4 regions of the Bacillus daqingensis genome follow, and region 1 is predicted to be linked to each of the others. Evidence: predicted binding sites of a transcription regulator. Region 1 holds the regulator's gene; each other region holds the start of a gene.
What was found. Region 1 encodes Rex, which represses fermentation and respiration genes when NADH is low (regulators of the CRP and FNR family bind a similar motif). Its sites were predicted from a motif close to TTGTGAAATATTTCACAA; they were not measured.
Positions count from the first base shown of each region.

Region 1 (2,204 bases):
GCTGTAGGTGTACGCCCTTGCCTGAAACACGGACAGATCAAGCAGCGGCTGGGGACTTTTCAGCTCAATTCGCGTAAACAGAACAAGCAGAGCAAGCCCGACCGCCACGAGTGAGAGATTGACCGGATTATACAGCTGAGCCAGCTCATTCATACGCCCGAGCGCAAATAGAATCGCGCCGACGCCGGCCGTCACTGTTAGAAAGCCCGGCAGGTCGAAGCGGATATCATCCACCTTTTTCGTCTGCCGCAGATAGCGCCAGGAGAAGGCGAGACCTAATATCCCGGTTGGCAGGTTGCAGAGAAAGAGCCACTCCCACGTGCCAAATTCGATAATTATTCCGCCAAGCGTCGGTCCAATGGTCGGCGCCATCATGGCGGCTATGCCCCAGACGCCGGTCGCAAGCCCGCGCTCTCCCTTTGGGAACACTTCAAAAATAAGCGCGAGCGAGAGCGGCATCATAATGCCGCCCCCGACGCCTTGAAGCCCGCGGAAAAAGATGAGCGAGCTCAAGTCCCACGACATGGACCCAAGAACGGAGCCGGTTAAAAAAATTGCGAGCCCGACCATGAACAGCTGCTTTTTGCCGAATTTATCACCTAAATAGCCGGTGAGCGGCATCGTCATGCCCATGACGACCATAAAGATCGTAATCACCCAGCCTGTCGCGACGGCTCCGGAGTCGAACACCTGCATCAGGTGCGGGACAGCCGGATTCAACATACTGTTATTTAAAATGACTGTAAATGTACCGAGCAGCACTGATATGACGACGAGCCACTTTTGAGGTATACGTGCCATGATGTCACCTTCATTTTCTTTCGATTAACGAATCTTTTTCTATCCTATCATAAATGCATGCCCCTTTGCCCCAAGCCGCGATTGAGACTCCGGCTTTCCTTCATTATAAAAACCGCCCCGTTTCCGGGACGGCTCGGTTTCAGCTTTATTACGAAAGCGGATAATGCTTCATAAAGTAAATCAGCGACTGCAGCTCAACGGAGAGGTCAATGTGGTGGACGCGGACGTGATCCGGCAGCGACAGCCTTGCCGGTGTGAAATTCAAAATCCCTTTGATGCCGGCTTCGACAAGCTCCTCTGCGATTCCCTGCGCGTACTGGGACGGCACGGTCAAAATCGCCACTTCCACTTTTCCTTCAATATGCTTGCCGAGGTCTTTAAAATGATGCACCGGCACCTCGCCAATCACTTCTCCAACCACCGATTCGTCGACGTCAAACGCCATCTCGATACGGGTATTATTGCTTTTGCTGAAATTGTACTTTAAAAAGGCTGTGCCGAGATTTCCGACGCCGACGAGCGCTACCTGTGTCAGCTCATCCTGGTCGAGTGTCTTGCGGAAAAACGAAAGCAGATAACTGACGTTATAGCCGTAGCCTTTTTTACCGAGCGCACCGAAGTAGGAAAAATCGCGGCGGATCGTGGCAGAATCCACCTTTACTGCTTCGCTCAGCTCAGACGACGACACGCGGTGCTTACCGGATGCCTGCAGTCCTTCTAAAAAGCGGTAGTACAGCGGCAGCCGTTTAGCGGTCGCCTGCGGTATTTTTGCCTGATCAATATCCATCATTCCATATCCCCCTGTCCTTTAGCGGTCGCTGCTCTCTCGTGAGAAGTCGCCGCTTTTGCCGCCTGTCTTTTCTTTCAGGTAGGTCGGACCAATGACCATTCCTTTATCAACGGCCTTGCACATATCGTATACCGTAAGCGCTGCAGCGGATGCGCATGTTAACGCTTCCATTTCGACACCGGTTCTTCCTGTCGTTTTAACAGCTGCTTCTATCTTCAGTGTATATGTTTGTTCCTTCACAATCCAGTCGAAAGAAACATCCACGCCTGAAAGCGGGAGCGGATGACACATCGGGATGATGTCTGCCGTATTTTTAGCTGCCATAATGCCTGCAATTTGCGCCACCTGCAACACATCTCCTTTGCCGATTTGCCCAGCGCGGATCTTCGTATATATCTCTTCATTAACCTCCACGCTTGAAAGCGCCCGGGCTGTCCGCTTTGTAATTTCCTTATCGGAAATATCCACCATGCGTGCCCTGCCTTCTTCATTAAAGTGTGTTAAGTCACTCATGCTTCCACCTCACATTTCCACCATCCATTGTACACTATTCGCTTTTTCAATGCATGCTTTGCCTGTGCAAGGCAGCTCATGTACACTGGAGAAGGAGAAG
Region 1 is NZ_JBHSGK010000007.1:10,898-13,101, reverse strand. It holds gene ACFO4L_RS08160 (MDR family MFS transporter) at 1-801, opposite strand, end outside; gene ACFO4L_RS08155 (redox-sensing transcriptional repressor Rex) at 950-1,588, opposite strand; gene moaC (cyclic pyranopterin monophosphate synthase MoaC) at 1,610-2,104, opposite strand.

Region 2 (2,204 bases), on a different contig from region 1:
GCTCCGTTCCCACTATCAGGAGCAGGCAGTGGAACAAGTCGAAGTCGACGCAGGAGGCTCCTTCGTGGAGGCGATCCCCTGCCGCGAAGCAGTTCGACGATAGAACGTGACGAAAAGCCCGAAGCCGCGCGTTGCGGCCTCGGGCTTTTAATGTGTATGAGGGGGAACGGACTGACGGCCGGCTGGTGAAGATTAATCAGTTGAGGACGGAGAATGAAAAGTTGGAAGGCTGAAATGAAACGTTTCTGTCCCCAAATAAAAACTTTCATCAGCGTGTTCCAGTCATCAGGAAGCTTCCGGCTCCCGGAAGCGATCCGACATTACAAACACTTGGCTACATGGAGAAAAATACTGCACCTCCTTTCTGCCTCGCTGCATGCGTTTAAGACGAAACATACACATTTTCACAAGGCAGCACGCATGGAAAAACCGGAAGCTTCAGTTGCTCCCGGTTCTCTTTCACTATGCGGCTTTTGGACGGCGGCTCTGCGGCATCCGCTTCTGGATCCAGTCGCGGCCCAGTAGGTGGGTGCGCAGGTAAGGAATCACCCAGCGGTCCCCGCCGAAGCGGCCTGCGTTGGCACCCGCAGCGAGAATGAAGATGGTAACCAGGACGAGCAAAGGATTCGTAGAGATCGTTCCAGCGAACAGGAAGGCGAAGTTCATCACAATTCCAAAGAACGCAGCAGCAGTAGTGAACACACCGAGGATCAGTCCCAATCCGACAAGCAGTTCACCCCAGGCGACCATAAAGCTGAAGAGGCCGGCATTCGGCAATGCTATATGTTCAATAAAGGCGTGGTAGGTAGGATATTGTGCGGCAACATCAGCATTGGCTACAACGCCCTGCAGATAGCCGGAAGCATCAAATCCTCCAACTACCTTGCCCCATCCTGCAGTCAACCAGGCCCACCCTAGATACAGGCGGAGAAACGTGAGAATACCAGCAGCAATTCGATTGTTCCGTAAGAAGTCCATAAACATGATTAATTCCTCCTAAGATTGTTATAAGTTTGGTTTGGAAGAAAAGCTGCTCACGTTTCTTGTCCATGATGGACGGAACAAAGTGCTTCCGGCTCTGCGCGCTGGGATGACCGGATGTTAGTTTGTGAATTAGTGAGCAACCTTTCTATAGGTATACTATAGCACACACTTGTGAATTAGTGAGCATAAACCTTGTGTCTAATTTGTGAAATATTGAGCAAATAATTCGGCCGTGAAAATCTGCACATTTCTAAACACTTGTTCTTCCCAATCTTTCACAAAAGACAGTTCGACCAGAAGCAAAAGTAGTTGATCGATTTGAATGATTAAATGCTATCCAGGAGGCGAAACGCGTTTCATATGAAATAGTGCACGAAACAAACGAAACAATAGTAAATAACCCTTTCTTTTTTACTCACTTACTCCCATAATGTAGTAGGGTTATATTATTTTATTACTAAAATGGGTTGTCTTTTTGAGGAAAGCAGTTTTTACAACTACGATTGGTGTTGCTCTTCTACTCACAGCATGCGGGGATGCTGAGAATAATGGTAACGCAAATGAGAACGAAGCTAATGCAGCTTTGGATAACAATGAGAACGATATGAATAATGACGATGTGCATGAGGACAATAATGAGCAAGATAACGAGAACGAAGAGTTAGAAGAAGAAAACGAAGAAAATGCTGAAGCTGATGAAGAAATGAACGGAAACGAAGAAGACGCTGCAGATGAAATTGCAGAAGACGGTTGGGAAACAGAAGTTGGGGAAACGATTGAAAATGAAGGTGGGACGTTTACCCTTCATGCAAGACAAGATGATATTGATACAATTGAAACTGGGCCCGTTGTCATTGATATTGAACAAGTAAATGCGCAGTCTGGTGAACTGTCTCAGCAAATGGCTGACATGCTGGAAACGGAAGAGCTTGAAATGATCCAAATGGATCTTACTGTCGAAAACACTGCAGATGAAGATATCACTTTCTACGTTTCTCAAGCAACGATCGCTACGAGTACTGGAGAGCAGCTTGAATCAGATATGTGGCTCTCCGATCATATCGATGGTGACATGATGTCAGGAACTTCTCACAATGGTACCTTCTTCTTCGTATTAGAAAACTCTGCAGCGGAAGATGTTGAAAGCGTTCGAATCACATGGAGCTCCCCTACTAATGAGGATTGGGAAGATATTGGAGAAGATGTAGACATTGAAGTTG
Region 2 is NZ_JBHSGK010000005.1:211,536-213,739, reverse strand. It holds gene thrB (homoserine kinase) at 1-103, shown strand, start outside; gene ACFO4L_RS07375 (DoxX family membrane protein) at 463-984, opposite strand; gene ACFO4L_RS07370 (hypothetical protein) at 1,460-2,204, shown strand, end outside.
Region 2: a site for Rex is predicted at 1,188-1,205, ahead of ACFO4L_RS07375 (DoxX family membrane protein). Genes of this name have one in related genera too.

Region 3 (2,204 bases), on a different contig from region 1:
CTTGTCGTCCGGCGGATAGACGACGACTTCGGCAAGACCGAGAGCGAGCAGCTTCTCCTGAAACATCGTACCGTCTTCCAGATAGACGTAGGCGAGCGTTCGGTCAAACCGATCAACCGTAGTTTCATCCTGCTCCAAATAGACGGTTTCTCCAAGCAGTGCCTGCCTGGCAAAAATAGCGGCCTCATCGCCCCACGGCTCTGATTCACAGGTTGGCGGGTCGTGACCGTGACAAATTTCCGGTGCATCGACCATGTACGGACGAATCCGTTCTTCCCCTTCTCCTGCAATGACAACATCAAACGTATCTCCGTCTACGACGTGCGTAACCGTTCCTTCGCGAATATCTTCCTGTTCGATCCGATCCACATATGTATGTAACTCAAACTCCAGCTCAAACGTTTCTTCTTCCGTATGGATTCCGCAAGCTGTCAGTAAACAAACAAGCGCGAGCAGTCGTTTCACGTGCATCTCCCCTTTAGCTTATTGTAGCGAAAGCGGACCTTGTGCGCCATGATAGAAGGCTCCATCGATTTTCTAAATCGCCGCCATGGTTTAAAACGGAAGGGAATAATGATGCTTATCTTCGTCATTGTATTTGTTCTGCTCCTGCACGTCAGTGGCATATTTTATGATGTTTTATCGTCAAAAGATGGGTTACGTCGCCTATCCTTGCTCCTTATTGGTATTTCTTTTCATGTAAGGGCTGTCACTTGTGAATCTACTCACATTACTCTTTCTTTTTCTCTATTCCCGGCGTAAAGTGGAATACAGAGATGGAGGGATGACGTATGATGGAGAGCCAGTCGCTGGAGCAGGTCGAGCAGGTCTCCCAAAAGAAAGAGAAGATATTTAGCACAGGGAAAATTCGTTATTTAATACGAGCGGCGCTTGCAAGCATGTTTATCGGCTTTGGTGTGATCGTCGCGTTCCGAACGGGCAGCTACTTTTATCTGGCTGAGTCTCCATGGGCCTATCCAATGGCCGGGCTTACGTTCAGTGTCGCCATCATTTTAATCGCTTACGGCGGTGCCGACTTATTTACAGGGGATACCTTTTATCACACGTACGCCGCCATCCGGAAAAAAATGGCTTGGGGCGTCGTTGGAAAGCTGTGGACGTTTACGTATATCGGCAACATCATCGGTGCTGCAGCCTTCGCCCTGCTGATTTACACGACCGGGCTGTTCAGCGATCCTGAGATCAGTGCCTTTCTGCTGACGGTCACCGACAGTAAAATGACCGATCCGGTGTCCGAGCTGTTTTTCCGGGCAGTGCTCTGTAACTGGCTGATCTGCATGGCCTTTTTCGTGCCGATGTCGATGAAGGATGATATTGCGAAAATGGCAGCAATGGTGCTGTTTGTGTTCTGCTTTTTTATCTCCGGCTATGAGCACAGCATCGCCAACATGTGCACCTTCGCGATCGCGCTCGTGCTCGACAATCCCGGAGCTGTCACACCGGAAGGCATCGTCCGCAATTTAATCCCCGTCACCGCCGGCAACATTATCGGCGGCGCCATCTTTATGGGGCTCGTCTATTACTACATTAACCGGCCGTTTATTAAAGACAGCTGATCGAAAGCCGCTTCGGGATGGAAGCGGCTTTTTTAGTACATGCTTGTAGTACGGCATACAGCTCCACCACTTACGCATAAATGCACTTTCCATACGCATACAGCTCCACCGCTTACGCATAAACGCCCCTCTTATACGCATATACCTCCACTACTTACGCATAAATGCCCCTCTCATACGCATACAGCTCCGCCACTTACGCATAAACACTCTTTCCGTACGCATAACTCCCTCTCCCCTGCGAATAGGATCAGCGGATTTGCTTTTCCAACGAAAAAAGCTCCCGTTTCGGGGAGCTTACGTGATGATATGCACGCCGGTTAACAGCAGGATTGTGCCTGCAACGACGGCTAGAAGCGGTGCGCCGGTGTAAGCGATCAAAAAGGCGATGACGCCGCCTAACATGCCGTACCAGATCGTTTCCTGCGCATACAGAATACCTGGAAAGATGAGGGCGCCGAGCACGGCGTACGGCACGTGTGAGAGCATACGGCGCAGCCAGTCAGGCCAGTTTTCTGTAGAAAGGGCGATCAGCGGCAGGATGCGCGGGATGTACGTGACAAGTCCCATGCCGATGATCATCCAGATGAATTCTTCTCTCATGTGATCCGCCTCCTGATCAGCAGC
Region 3 is NZ_JBHSGK010000003.1:45,266-47,469, reverse strand. It holds gene ACFO4L_RS01320 (thermonuclease family protein) at 1-465, opposite strand, end outside; gene ACFO4L_RS01315 (formate/nitrite transporter family protein) at 795-1,577, shown strand; gene ACFO4L_RS01310 (AzlD domain-containing protein) at 1,875-2,180, opposite strand; gene ACFO4L_RS01305 (AzlC family ABC transporter permease) at 2,177-2,204, opposite strand, start outside.
Region 3: a site for Rex is predicted at 714-731, ahead of ACFO4L_RS01315 (formate/nitrite transporter family protein). Genes of this name have one in related genera too.

Region 4 (2,204 bases), on a different contig from region 1:
GGAATTCCACCAGACGTAGTGCTCTCCGGCAGTCGCAAGCTCAAACGGAACACCCATCATGTTCGCAACGAACACGTAGAGGATGAGCGTGATGCCCAGCATAAAGAAATTTTTGCCGCGTTCCCAGTCCATCGTACTGCTGATGATGTTTTTGATAAACTGCACGAGATACTCAATGGCATTCTGCGCGCCGGTCGGATACATCTCAATGCGCCGTGTCATAAAGAATACGACGAAAAAGACGATGGTCATCGCTGCGGTTATCAGCAGAATGTTCGGCACGTTGACCGTCATCCACGGAATACCAAACAGATCGACCGTTAAGAATTGATTATCCAATCGTAAATTCACCTCTCTTTGATGCATTTCAGACGGTTCCGCTTTGCAAAAGCCGCACTACTGGAAATGTTTTTTTTGGAAAATGGGATCAATCAGAAGAATGACATACGTAACTGCGAGGCCTGCAATTACACCAATCATATCGAAATACTGGGGAAAAGCTTGCGCAATAACTAATGCGATGATGACACCAACCATCCTGCCGAGCGTTCCGATAGAAAACCTGTACCTGCCCGAAGCGTGCGAGTCGAGCACCCGCTTCGTCTGGAAATATGTACTGATGAGATTCAGCAGGCTAACCGCCGTACCGAATGCCATTCCAAGGAAAAACGTCGAAAACGACGTCACCGCAGCAGTCATGAGCAACAGGACGATGATAACCGCCGTGTAAATTGTGTAGCGTCTGGCAAGGTTATACATCATTGTCATCGTTGTCCTCCGTAAATCTCATCACTGTGGTGTAAATGCCGTACATCGCTGTGATCAGTCCTGCCAGAAGCAGAGTGATCAGAAAAACGCTGCCGGTTCCTAGCCATTGATCGAGCCATCTGCCACCAAAGACACCTACCAATACCGCTCCTATTATATAGGAGGATATCGTCGACATAAGCGCAAAGGCTTTCAAAACGGATCGATAAGGTGATCGCTTTGGCTCGTTCGGCATACCGCATGACTCCCCGCTCACAAAAAATGGATTGTTCACCCGATACCCTTAGTCATCGTACAACACGCCCCCCTGTCTGTCAACACAGTGAAAACGTCAACAATGCCGACGTATCAAGGGCTTGTGCAATGTCCGACTGCCTCGTCAGAACCCCTCGGATTCCGTCCCAAACCTTTTTCGCACGCCTCCTATTATACATAAGATTGTGAAAAATGTCTTTTATATGTGGGAGAAAATTAAATGTGAATTTTTTGTGAAGAATCAGGCTCTCTGCCTGTGACAGCAGGAATTCTGCCGGCTTACAGGAAAATCCATTCGGCAGATAAGCCAGAATGTGGTTTACGATTGTATAAAGAGGGTAAGAAAATTGCTATTTTGAAGAAGAACACGGTTTGCGGTGTCGGCAGCAGGCGCTTATTTGGGCGGTGCAGAAAAAGTTGAATGTTTGCATGCTGAAGTTAATCATTTGCCGGGTGTAAATGATGCTTTTTTCGTTATAACAGTCTTACGTTGATGCTCGTGAACAGTTGCTTGCCAATGATAAAGCTTTCAGAGGAAAAGTTGAAGCTTTTGCAGGCAATGTTGATGATTTACTCCGAAAAGTTGAACACTTTCATTAATCGTTTTTCACTATAAAAAAAGCAGAAGCCCTCGTACAGAGCTTCTGCCTTGCGACTTTTACTTTGTTCCAAACAAACGGTCGCCGGCATCGCCGAGACCTGGAACAATATAGCCTTTTTCATTCAGCTTTTCATCAAGTGCTGCGAGGAAGATATCCACATCAGGGTGGGCTTCCTTCATCGCTTCGACGCCTTCCGGTGCAGCGACGAGGCACATAAGCTTAATGTTTTGAGCGCCGCGCTTTTTCATGACGTTGATCGCTTCGATCGCCGATCCGCCTGTGGCAAGCATCGGGTCAACGACGATAAAGTCACGCTCGCTCGTGTCCTTTGGAAGCTTCACGTAATATTCGACCGGCTTGAGCGTTTCCGGGTCACGGTAGAGACCGACGTGGCCGACCTTTGCAGCTGGAATGAGCTCCAGCATGCCGTCTACCATGCCGAGACCGGCGCGCAGAATCGGGACGATGCCGAGCTTTTTGCCGGCGATCGTGTGGCACGTTGCTTCTGCCACCGGCGTCTGTACCTGTACTTCCTGAAGCGGCAGCTCGCGGGTGATTTCGAACGCCATGAGACCGGCA
Region 4 is NZ_JBHSGK010000005.1:337,913-340,116, reverse strand. It holds gene atpB (F0F1 ATP synthase subunit A) at 1-339, opposite strand, end outside; gene ACFO4L_RS07920 (ATP synthase subunit I) at 397-768, opposite strand; gene ACFO4L_RS07915 (AtpZ/AtpI family protein) at 752-1,003, opposite strand; gene upp (uracil phosphoribosyltransferase) at 1,682-2,204, opposite strand, start outside.
Region 4: a site for Rex is predicted at 1,244-1,261, ahead of ACFO4L_RS07915 (AtpZ/AtpI family protein). Genes of this name have one in related genera too.